One region of the Peribacillus sp. NPDC060253 genome, then DNA from elsewhere that is predicted to be linked to it. Evidence: riboswitches for the same ligand, from Rfam matches in the RefSeq annotation. Region 1 holds a riboswitch; each other region holds the start of a gene.

Region 1 (3,054 bases):
ACGCCATTCGCAAGTATCGAACCCGTAATATCGGAACCGCTCCTAGAGAAGGTTAAAACATCACCATCTAACGTATACCCGAAGAATCCTGGGAATACTACGATTCCAGGTTCATCACGAAGAGCATATAATCGATCATAGGACTCTGGCAGCACCTTGGTAAATCCACCTTCATCCGTTACGATCAAGCCAGCCTTCTTTGGATTTATATACTGTGCCTCTATCCCGCGGCTTTGGAAATAACCTGCGACCAGCTTCGCATTATTATCCTCACCGCTGGCCTTCAAGGCATCCAAATAGCGCTTCGGGTTAGTTTGGTCTGCATGCAACAGTGCCATTAAATTTTCATGAATCCCAGTGATGACACGCTCGGATATATCCAGCTCTTCAGCAATGCTCGCATAGCGGGAGACCACGTCCTCAATTAAAGGCTCACCGTTATTCCCGCGCAGCTGCTGTTCTGCAGCCTCAATCAATAGATCCGTCACCTTTATATCATCGGAATTGCGTTTCCCTGGAGCCGAAACGACCACGATCTTCCTCTCTGGATCTGAAACAACAATTTCGAATACCTTCCTCAACTGTTCACCTGATGCAAGTGAACTTCCTCCAAACTTTGCAACTTTCATCTCGACATCCCCTATTTTCGTAAATATTCTGTCAAAATCAACTCTCCCTATTATTACGCTTTTTAGCGAAACAATCAAGTGGAAATTCCATTATAGGAGGACATTTGTATTTTCAAAAAGGACAAAGCAACAGGACCGCTAATCGAGAATGGCTAAAACAAAAAAAAGACAACAGGCATATGCCCATTGTCTCTCCTATTCTTTAACGATTATCCACAGTTTCCGGGTATAAGTCATGATTCATCAAGCGGTAATCCGCCATTTCCTCATACTTCGTACCTGGTTTCCCATAATTGGTGTATGGATCGATGGAAATTCCGCCCCTAGGAGTGAATTTACCCCAAACTTCAATATACTTCGGGTCCATCAATTCGATTAAATCGTTCATGATGATGTTCATGCAATCTTCATGGAAATCACCATGGTTCCGGAAGCTGAATAAATAAAGCTTCAAAGACTTGCTTTCCACCATCTTCACACTTGGAATATAGCTGATGTAAATGGTTGCAAAGTCTGGCTGCCCCGTTATCGGGCATAAGCTAGTAAACTCCGGGCAATTGAATTTGACGAAGTAATCACGGTTAGGGTGCTTGTTATCAAACGACTCCAGAATTTCAGGTGCATAGTCGAATGTATATTTTGTCCCTTGATTCCCAAGCAATGTAATATCATTTAATTCTTCTTCTTTTCTTCCAGACATAAAAAAGTCCTCCTCTTCCACGTTTGTCAGGGGAGATTCATAAAATGGGCCTCTATATAACAAAAACCATATCTCCTCAAAGATATGGTTGATTCGCGAAAAATATCAAAGCCATAGTTTTTTTAAGAGGGTGATGCTATGAACCTCTCCCGTTATCGGGAAATATTTTAAATTGTCATAGTAAATATAAAAAAAAAAAGACAATCTGTCAATGCAACTCTCTTAAATTGGGTTTGATTCCTTTATATATTCAGTTTAAAATGAAACAAGCAGTTCACCCTATAAGAAGGAAGAGATCATACAAATGTGGATTTTTGCAGCACTCATCACCAGTTTATGTTTCGGTATCAATAATAGCATTTTCAAATGGAGCAGCGGAAAAGGCTATTCCAAGATACATATCCAATTTTTCTTTTATTTTTCAGCTTTTATTTTGTCCATTTTTTATGGAGTATTTATGGATGGTTTGAAGCTGGATTGGCTATCTATCTTGCTTGGTGCAGCTATTGGTGTACTGAACGCTAATGGTAACATCCAGATGGCAAGCGCCTTTGAAAAAGGGCCGGCAAGCTTGACATCACCATTAATCGCAGCGAATGCCATATTCCCCATTCTCTGTGCAGCTTTAATTTTTCACGAACATATTTCTACCCTGCAGTGGAGTGGAATCGTCTGCATGTTTCTCGCTACCTTAGTCATTCAGTATACACCTAATGCTAAAGGTAACCATCAATATGTCCCTTGGATTATGCACACATTATTCTCCATCTTATCTTTTGGTGTACTCGGCATTCTTATGACGACATCAACACGTCTTCATTTAAACTCCCTTGATATCCTTGTATCAATGTATGGAGGCGGAATGCTTTATCTTCTTTCGGCTCTAGCCTTTAAAAATGAAAAAATCAAGCTAAAGGAAGTCAAAATCGGTTCCTTAGTAGGCTTTTTAAGCATGATAGGCTATGGATGTTATTTCTTTGCATTGAACACCGGGATCGCAAGCATCATTTTCCCTGTCGTCAGCCTGAACTGTTTAGTTGTCGTATTCGCTGGATGTTATTTATTCAAGGAAAAACTAAAAACCTATCAAATTGCCGGAGTATTTGCAGCATTAATCGGCATTATCTTAACTAAAATATGAATATAGTTCATTTACAAAAACAACCTGACTGTCATGTGCACACAAGCCAGGTCGTTTTTTTATTTAGCCGGGAAATAGGATTGGTTCAAAAAAAGTGTTGACACATCCTTTTAAATAACAGATAATTTTGAATATTGATTCTTCCAATTTTGCTGCTTTTGAAATGTTTGAAAAATCCTCTGCCACGGGTATAAAAGAAGTAGGTACAACCATCTCATTTAATTAAGAAAGGAAAGATGCAAAATGGTAAAAGTTACAGTAACAGTTGATTTCCAAGGAAAATCTTATCAAACTAACGTCCTTACTAAACCGGGTACTAATCAAGAAGAAATTTTACAACTAGCCCTTCATCAAGTAGAAAAACAATGGAAAGCATAAAAAAGCAGGCATCGTAATAGATACCTGCTTTTTTATTACCTTTTTGATCTAATTTCTAAAATCACTTTTCACTTGCACTATAAAGATCCCCTTTACAGATATTCCCTCCCACTTAAAAGCAATTGTTTTTTCCTTCAATCTGAATAACCAGTAATTTAGAATTACACAATAAAGACTTATAAAAAAAGACGGTCTTTTTAAGGACC
Region 2 (3,054 bases), on a different contig from region 1:
TCGTTGGGATAAGCGGGAAAATCCTCCCTGTAAATACGTACATAAAGCCATGCTCCACAACGGTTTCTTGCCATTTTTCGCCCATCTTCTTTAAGAGTGGTTCCTGAAACCAGTTTCTTGCTGCATAAAAAATCAATCCGGACGCAACAACACTTGTAAACCAACTCCATAGATAGCCATATATGAACTCGAATATCGTGACATTGATAGTAAGGAGCAAAATTAAAGGGATGATTGTAAATGAATTCTGGATAAACATCAATACGAATGTCACGAAAAAAGTGAGCAAAAGGTTTTCCTTCAATATGTTAATGACTGAATCAAGATCACTTTTCCAAACCAAAGTAAACAATTCCGCATTAGAATAAATGAATATTGCGATTACCAGAAGACCGATTAAGGTCAGGACTTTTTTCAAAGGGTCACCACCATTCTTACTAATAGTTTATCATTTTCAGGCTCATTGGTGAAAAAAAGAGCTGTCGCATGATGCACACAGCTCTTTTACATTATAGTGGGTTTACGAAGCGAAGATTCCTTTAAAGCCACTTTTCAAACTGAATTCTTTTGTTCATTCCATAAATAATTGGCGCACCAATCAAGAGGACAACGAACTCACCGACAGCCGTGGTCATCCAGCTAAACCAGAATGGTAAGCCAAAGGCAAGGTTCAGTTCAATTGCAATCAAAAACATGGTGAATGTGAAAAAGATAATCGTTGCGATCATCCGCCCTTTAATGCTTTTTATGAACCGCGATACAAAAATGACCAGCAATAAGGCGAGCACGGATTGCCCCACCCCAAAAATCAAATCATACGGAACCATCGGTGAAAAGAGCAGATTCGATATGAAGACTCCGCCGACGATACCGTAGATATACTTTTTATTGAATACAATCAGATGATTCAACATTTCCGGAACTCGAAATTGGAACATCTCAAAAGCGATTGGTTTAAACACCAATGAGACCGCCACATACAAGGCAGCCAATAACCCGTTTATCACGAGTGTACGAACATTCATTTTATTCTCTCCCTAGTTTTTTATCGTGGGATGGTTACGAACCACGTTTAGGCTTTTTCCCGAAGATTAATAGTAGCCCATATATGCTTGTTGCGTCAATTTGTAAAGAATGGTTTTTAAATGATAACTCATCATGCAGTGAAAGTCTAAAAGGATTTTGATTTATTGCAATGAAGGATGATATTATTTTTATATGTACTTCAAAGGAGTGAATATAATATGTCGATCGAGAGTGTCAAAAGCCATTTTAAACAATGGGACCGGGAAGGCGATGTAATGGAGTTCGAAACATCAAGTGCTACGGTGAGTGAGGCAGCAGAAACCATCGGCGTCATCCCTGCTCGGATTGCTAAGACTCTTTCTTTTAAGGGGGAAGGTGAAAATGCGATTTTGGTTGTAGCAGCTGGGGATGCAAAAGTGGATAATAAGAAGTTTCGCCAGATGTTCGGATACAAGGCACGAATGCTGTCACCTGAGGAGGTGCTTGAACAGACCGGACATGCAATCGGGGGAGTTTGCCCATTTGGACTTGCAAACGACCTAGATGTTTTTCTTGATGTATCAATGAAGCGTTTTGAGTCATTGTTCCCGGCATGCGGCAGTGCGAACTCAGCAATAGAACTTACAACCACGGAATTATTTGAATATTCGAACGCCGAGGATTGGGTGGATGTTTGTAAGGCTTGGGAAGAAGAAGGGAATGAGGAAACGGCGGTAGGCAATGCAGTAGATTCGCAATAAATAAAGTCCACTTTGTGTGGACTTTATTTATTGATGACCGTTTCTACTTTGTTCCACTTCTTTTGAAATAGCTACACCAGATGCAAATTAACGGTCTATAATTGGTGGTAGGCAAATCGCGGAGAAAGTTTATAAGTGGAGGGTGAAAGATGTTAAAGGGAAGCGATAAAAAAAACAATAGCAGCTATCTTAGTCTTAAAACTCTTTATGAAGAAAACATCACGGTTAAGAGCATAGCCCAGGAACTTGAGTTTTGCCATAAAAATGATGAAGCAACTGACATACAAAAAGCGTTGGAAAAAAAGAATTTCGATATAATGGCAGTGCAAGATCAAGGGGAAATCATCGGATATATCGAAAGGCAAGAACTTGGTGAAGGGATCATCTCGGAATACTTGAAAAGTTTTTCACCTAGGGAAATGGTTTCGGATTCAACCCCTTTGATACAACTTCTTCGTATTTTTAAGAATAAAACAAGGGTGTTTGTGTTAGAGAATAATTCTATAAAAAGCTTAATTACGCATGCCGACCTTCAAAAGCCCCCAATCAGGATGCTGATATTCGGATATATTACCCTATTGGAAATGAGGATGAGCGATATCATCATGCATAGGTTCGGTGATGGCATCTGGTATCCAATGATCAGCGAGGACCGTTTAGAAAAGGCAAACGAATTATATAGGAGGAGAATCGATAAAAATGAAGATATCAATTTAATAGAATGCCTGCAAATCAGTGATAAATTCGATATCATTCATAAAGATAAGGAATTGAGGGGGTTCTTCCAAATTCCTTCGAAAAGCAAGGGGAAGAGGGAGGCAAATGCCATCCGGAAATTAAGGGATAAGATTTCCCATGCTAATGAACTGGGGCTGGACATGTCGTGGATGGAAATCATTGAGGTGGTCGAATCCTGTGGCCAACTTCTTGAAATCTCTGAATCCTATCAGTATGAATAATAAGGATCCGGCTATCATGCTGGGTCCTTTCTCCGCGTTTTTGATCCAAAAGAAAAAAACTGCCCATTTCAGGCAGCTCCCTCAAAAAGTCAAAATTCCGGTAGTTGATCCAAGTTATTTTCTTTTATCCCATCGGGCTCACTTCGCAATATATCACGTCCATATTTATGGAAGACGTCGACATTGGCAAGGTTGCCTGCTTTTGCTTCGGAAAGGGCAGTGGGGTAGTCTAGTTCGCGACCAGAGTTCGTCTTGATTGCGATAATATTGTCCTCTTCATTTTTCCTTACTGCTATGATTTCTTCTTTTCCAGATGAATCAATTTGGTT
Region 3 (3,054 bases), on a different contig from region 1:
TACCTTTAATGAGAAAACTCCTCCTAAAGAAATTCCTACAACAGCAATTTCCTCATAGCCTTCATCCTTTAGGAATTGATAGCCATTGACTACATCTTCCCACCATTCCTTTGGGCCTGTCTGAATGAGTTCCTCACCTGACAATCCATGTCCTCTATAAAGAGGTCCGTGGCTAGTATAGTCACGATCATTCAGGTATTTCCCTAATTTTTTCATATCTCCTGTACTTCCGGTAAACCCGTGAAGTAAAAGAACTGCTCTATTTCCACCTTTGTATGTGAATGACTCGGGTGCTTTCACTTTCATCTATCTAGGACCTTCTTTCTGCTCTTGTTAATAAATAGAATCTAAATGATTTTCATAAAAAAATCAATTAATACCCCTTGAGTGGGATTTTTTCTATCCTATTCCGTTTTTTCATTAAAACAGCTAAATCATGTATATAAGTATCCTTACCACACTCGTTACAACTCATCCGTTCCGAAGCACATTTTACTATGATTGATTTCATTTAGCAATCGTCATTTAACCATTTTTTTAAAGAAAAGTAAAATGCACCTTGTGTTACGATGTACATCGTATTACACTTTACAAATGAAAAGGAGGCGATTTTATTTGGATAAAGAATTAATGAAGGGAAGCATTGACCTCCTTTTGCTTTCTCTTCTGTCACAAAAAAAGCTATATGGATATGAAATGACAAAGATTTTGAGGGAAATGAGCATGGGCAAATATGAAATAAGTGAAGGCACACTCTACCCAGCCCTCAAACGGTTAGAAAAAAAGGAATTCATCGAAGGCCATTGGAAAGAGTCCGAGTCAGGTCGAAGGAAATATTATCATGTTACGGAAAGTGGACAAACCGAGCTAGAACGGAAACGAAGCTGTTTTTACTTCCTGGAAAATTTAGTTCGTAAAAGCGCAAAGGCATTCTGAATAAACAGCAATATAAAAAAGCTTTCTGGTATGAGTTTGGCGCTTTTACTCGTGAGTTTGTGCGCTTTACTCGTGAGTTTGGCACTTTTACTCGTGAGTTTGTGCGCTTTACTCTTGAGTTTGTGCTCTTTACTCGTGAGTTTGGCGCTTTTACTCGTGAGTTTGTGCTCTTTACTCGTGAGTTTGGCACTTTTACTCGTGAAATTGTGCGCTTTACTCGTGAGTTTGGCGCTTTTACTCGTGAGTTTGGCGCTTTTACTCGTGAGTTTGTGCGCTTTACTCTTGAGTTTGTGCGCTTTACTCTTGAGTTTGGCACTTTTACTCGTGAAATTGTGCGCTTTACTCGTAAATTCCTCCATTCACAAAAAAAAGGACCTATTTTGGTCCTTTTTTGTCGTCTATTCCTTTATGCTTCCGATAATTGGCGCAGGAAAGCTTCATGCATTCTCCTTGGACATGCGGACCATATTTTTCACGAAAGGCCTCGAGGCAATAGCATTTATCTTCTTCCTTTTTGGGTCCATCCATCGAGTGCATCCCTCCTAGCATTTCAACCGGAGACTACACGCTTCTCCAGCTCTACGTTGATTCGTCCCAATAATACGGCTCCGATTGACTGAATGACCGTTTTAACGATGATTTGGCCGATAACCGCAGCGGGTACGGCTTCCCATGGCAATATATTGGCACCAAGTGGGCTAAGGCCAATCACGACAAATATCACCGAATCGAAAAATCCTCCAACAATCCCGCTGTAAAACACCCTCCAACTCATCGGGAGCTTTAATCGAGTATAAATTTCAGTATCCGCTGTTTCTGCCACCACGAACGATAATGCGGAAGCAAAGACAATCAATAATGTATCTCCTAATAAAAATGATACACACGCAGATAAAATAAGTGCCGTAACAATGCATAAATAGGTCTTCGTCCTGCCAAATTTATTTTGGACTAGATCTCGAAAGATGAAGGTTCCACCAATGAGCAATGTACCCATCGGAATGATGAACACACCAAGATGTAGTGGTGCAAAAGCGGCTGTAACCACATTCGCGGTGACGATGGATACTAAATACAATAAAATTCTTAACATTTCTTAATTCTCCTTATACAGAAAAAACAGCACCCTAAGAAAGAGCACTGTTCCCCTTAGTTTTTTTGAGAGGGTAGCTAGAACCTCTTCCGCCCGAGCGGATTATTCTTTTTCCTAATTTATCGTAGCTTGAAAATGACGGGAAATCAAGAAGTTTCCATACCGCCGATTTCTGGCGCTGGGAAGGATACGAATCTGCGGAGATCGTTTGCAGACTCGCTAAGACACTACCCGTCTTTCCAGAGCTTGGCACTTAGCTATGATCCCTGAAAACTTCTACTATGACTCTGATATTCCTGCATGCAGGCTTTTGCCGATTTTTGTCGCAGAAAACTGCTTGACCGGCTGTATATGAAAAGCAGACAATCAGTGATAGAGTTATGTTACGATCTTGATATCCAAACAAGCGGTTTCAAAGTGCCAAAGCAGGGTCCTGATATAAACGCGGGGAGGAATAGAAAAATGAAAAAAACATCGTTTGTCTATGCAATTTATATCGCCACCACACCAGAGATGCTTTGGGAAGCTCTAACGAGTGGTGAAGTCACGAAGAAATACCACTTTGGCTGTCAAGTCCAGTCTGACTGGCAAGAGGGCTCCACCGTTAAATATTTGCTTGAAGATGGGCGGATTACTGATCATGGTAAAATACTAAAGTGTGAACCATTTAACTTACTCTCATTTACATGGAACATGGCAGGAGACGAAACACCACGCGACCATCCCACTCGGGTCACCTTTGAATTAAAGCCAATGGATGATTCAACCGTGAAGTTAGTACTTAAGCATGAGGAGCTATTGGAGACAGTTTTCGTAGATGATGACAATACCTTTAAAGGCTTAAATAATGGATGGCCAGCCATACTAAGCAATCTGAAGAGCTTGCTTGAAACTGGACGGACCTTGCCGCCAATATCTGTTGATCGGTAATTAAGTTAGGGATACTCAAGAAATAGTCATGCCAACTAATGAGGTGTTTGAAGTCATCGTAAACCCTTGAGTTTTTCACTTTCCGTATGGGTTGT
Region 4 (3,054 bases), on a different contig from region 1:
CATAAATCCAAACAACCATATTTTCAGCTGTCGTGTTCATGAGCGGCAGGGTTTCATTCAAATAACGATGATCCAAGTGGATTTCAATTTCATTTTTCCATATATCCTTGATGTCCCCAAAATCTATCATCAAACCGCGTGAATCCGTATACCCGCTCAATCCGAAAATGACCTTATATGTGTGGCCATGCAGGTTCTTGCATTTTCCTTCATAGTCATGCAAATGGTGCGCCGCGTCAAAGGTGAATTCCTTACTCACGAGAACCCTCTTGTTTGTATACTTCAATTGGCTGCGCTGAATATCTTCATCAATTTTTTGGAGTTTATCCACTATAGAAAAACCGTACATCATGAAAGCACCTTCCGTCTGCTTACATAGTCATCCAGTCCTTTTTTTCGCAGATTACATGCCGGACAATCTCCACAGCCGTCGGAGATGATTCCGTTATAGCAAGTCAAGGTCTTTTCGCGGACAAACTCGAATGCGCCAAGCTGATCCGCAAGCTCCCATGTTTCCTCTTTATTAAGCCACATTAGCGGCGTATCAATCACGAATGACTGGTCCATCGACAAGTTCAAGGTCACATTCAACGATTTAATGAATACATCGCGACAGTCTGGATATCCTGAGAAATCCGTCTCACATACACCTGTGACGATATGTTTAGCGCCAATCTGACTGGCCAACACCCCGGCAAACGAAAGGAACAGCAAATTCCTCCCTGGTACGAACGTTGACGGCAATTCCCCGTCTTCCCCGTCCTCCACTGCAATATCACTTCTCGTCAATGCATTCGGTGCCAGTTGGTTCAGCAGCGACATGTCAAGGATATGATGGTTCACGCCCAATTCCTTGGCAATGTTTTGAGCGCATTCGATTTCCAAGCTATGCCGCTGATTATAATCGAACGTCACCGCTTCCACTTCCTCAAATCTCTCCAATGCCCAGAACAGGCAAGTCGTACTGTCCTGACCTCCGCTAAACACAACCACTGCCTTTTCTTTTTTCTTCATTTCTATAAAACTCCTTTTTACGGAAAAAAACAGCACCCTAAGAATAGAGCACTGTTTCTCCTTAGTTTTTTTGAGAGGGTAGCTAGAACCTCTTCCGCCTTAACGCGGAATATTATATTTTTCCAAGTCAATAGTAACTTGAAAACGATAATAAATCAAGATGATTATATTTAGTGAATATTAGATCTGATGGAAAATTTGGTTATCTTTTCATTGCTTAAATATCCCATTAACTATCCGATAAACAAGTATGAACAAAATATCGATAAAGGGGTCCATTCATTTGAAAAGCATTAAAGGAAAGGTATTGGTGGCATTTTCACTCATTATATCTTTATGTATCATCTTAGGAGCATTCAATATTTATAGCAGCAACAAGTCACTGGTATATTCCCAGGATATCATCGAAAAGGAACTTCCGCTTCTTATCCAAAATGAAAAGCTACTATATAATCTAGCACAAAGAACCGCATTCGCCCGAGCTTATATTCTATATGGTGACGAGAGTTATAAAGAAAAGTTCTTACAATATACCGAAGAAAGTCAGGTCATCCAGAAGAAACTCTTGTCCTTAAGCGATTCGGATAAAGCGAAGGATTTGATCGAGAAAAGCGTCGATTGGAGAACGATGATTGTAGACCGGGTATTTACCCAATATGAAAAAGGAAATGAAGAACGCGCTAAAGAGATACTCAAAAATGAAGTGGCGCCAATCAGCAATGAAGTAATGGAGGGTTTCAAGGAGCTTGCTACGGAACGCGAGGAATTAATCGCCTCTTCGGGTGAAACCGTCATCGCAAGCGGGAAATCGATTAAGTCGACAAGTATCATCATATCCATTGCGGCAGTCCTTATCGGCCTCCTGCTTGCGCTTGTTACAGCCAATCTCATTACCGCCCCCCTCCTTAAAATCAGGGACAGGATGAAAATGGTGGCTGACGGAGAGCTGAATCATGAGCCCCTTGAGCAAAAGTCAAATGACGAAATTGGGGAATTAACGGTATCCGCCAACCAAATGCAGAAAAACCTGCGTGATACGATTGAAAAAATGCTGGCTGTATCCGAATCCGTTTCGAACCAAAGTGAAAATTTGACTCAATCAGCGGATGAAGTCCAACAGGGCAGCAGACAGATAGCGACCACCATGTACGAACTTTCGGAGGGTTCGGAGTCGCAAGCAAACCGGGCAACTGAAATGGTGCGGATGATGGATGAATTCAGCGGCAAGATCGAACAGGCCCATCTTGAAGGAGTCGAGGTAGCGCAAAGCTCAACCGAGATCCTTTCCATGACAAAGGAAGGAACCACTTTAATGCGAAGTTCAGTCCAAAAAATGAAAATGATTGATGAGGTCGTTAAAAATGCCGTCGAGCAAGTGAAAGGGCTCGATTCCCATTCACAGGAAATCTCTCAGCTTGTTCATGTCATCAAGGATATATCCAATCAAACCAATTTATTGGCCTTGAATGCGGCCATAGAAGCGGCACGGGCTGGCGAACATGGAAAAGGCTTTGCCGTCGTCGCGGATGAGGTGCGAAAACTCGCTGAAGGGGTCACACACTCGGTTGGGGATATCACCGAAATCGTAACCGCAATACAAGCTGGTTCAAAAAACGTCGTCCATTCCCTGGAGGATGGTTATATACAGGTGGATGAGGGCACGAAACAGATAACCCTTACCGGCCAAACCTTCGAAACAATCAATCACTCTGTCGGGAATATGGGTACGAAGATTCAGCATATTACTAATGAATTAAACTACATCTCTACAAATAGTAAAAAGATCAATCAGGCCATCGAAGACATTGCAGCCGTTTCTGAGGAGTCAGCGGCAGGTATCGAACAAGTCTCCGCCTCCGCTCAACAATCGAGCTCATCAATGGATGAAATCACGAATCACGCCAGTGAACTTGCATCTTCGGCAGAACTGCTGACTGAACAGGTTAAGAAGTTCCAATTATGACACTAGCAATTTCCCGTCACATGAATGCGGGAAATTGCTTTTTTTCTTCCATTATAAGGGTTGTTTCATTTTCGTAT

Evidence for each region. A riboswitch is a leader RNA that binds a small molecule or an ion and turns the genes downstream of it on or off. The one in region 1 is predicted to bind preQ1.
Region 2: it holds a riboswitch for preQ1, as region 1 does, so the genes downstream of both, ACFWE9_RS07315 (QueT transporter family protein) here and queF (preQ(1) synthase) in region 1, are expected to answer to the same signal.
Region 3: it holds a riboswitch for preQ1, as region 1 does, so the genes downstream of both, ACFWE9_RS03190 (VUT family protein) here and queF (preQ(1) synthase) in region 1, are expected to answer to the same signal.
Region 4: it holds a riboswitch for preQ1, as region 1 does, so the genes downstream of both, queC (7-cyano-7-deazaguanine synthase QueC) here and queF (preQ(1) synthase) in region 1, are expected to answer to the same signal.

The regions. Positions count from the first base shown of each region.
Region 1 covers NZ_JBHXAS010000029.1:23,286-26,339, reverse strand. The annotation lists gene ACFWE9_RS10285 (aspartate kinase) at 1-629, opposite strand, end outside; gene queF (preQ(1) synthase) at 832-1,329, opposite strand; PreQ1 riboswitch class I at 1,437-1,482, opposite strand; gene ACFWE9_RS10275 (EamA family transporter) at 1,634-2,470, shown strand; gene ACFWE9_RS10270 (BA3454 family stress response protein) at 2,714-2,848, shown strand.
Region 2 covers NZ_JBHXAS010000018.1:56,478-59,531, forward strand. The annotation lists gene ACFWE9_RS07310 (TVP38/TMEM64 family protein) at 1-418, opposite strand, end outside; gene ACFWE9_RS07315 (QueT transporter family protein) at 540-1,025, opposite strand; PreQ1 riboswitch class I at 1,032-1,076, opposite strand; gene ACFWE9_RS07320 (YbaK/EbsC family protein) at 1,245-1,766, shown strand; gene ACFWE9_RS07325 (hypothetical protein) at 1,916-2,725, shown strand; gene ACFWE9_RS07330 (DUF3892 domain-containing protein) at 2,815-3,054, opposite strand, start outside.
Region 3 covers NZ_JBHXAS010000006.1:77,660-80,713, reverse strand. The annotation lists gene ACFWE9_RS03205 (alpha/beta hydrolase) at 1-306, opposite strand, end outside; gene ACFWE9_RS03200 (PadR family transcriptional regulator) at 616-936, shown strand; gene ACFWE9_RS03195 (hypothetical protein) at 967-1,482, shown strand; gene ACFWE9_RS03190 (VUT family protein) at 1,487-2,029, opposite strand; PreQ1 riboswitch class I at 2,080-2,122, opposite strand; gene ACFWE9_RS03185 (SRPBCC family protein) at 2,492-2,959, shown strand.
Region 4 covers NZ_JBHXAS010000006.1:71,174-74,227, reverse strand. The annotation lists gene queD (6-carboxytetrahydropterin synthase QueD) at 1-349, opposite strand, end outside; gene queC (7-cyano-7-deazaguanine synthase QueC) at 349-1,014, opposite strand; PreQ1 riboswitch class I at 1,070-1,112, opposite strand; gene ACFWE9_RS03145 (methyl-accepting chemotaxis protein) at 1,298-2,977, shown strand.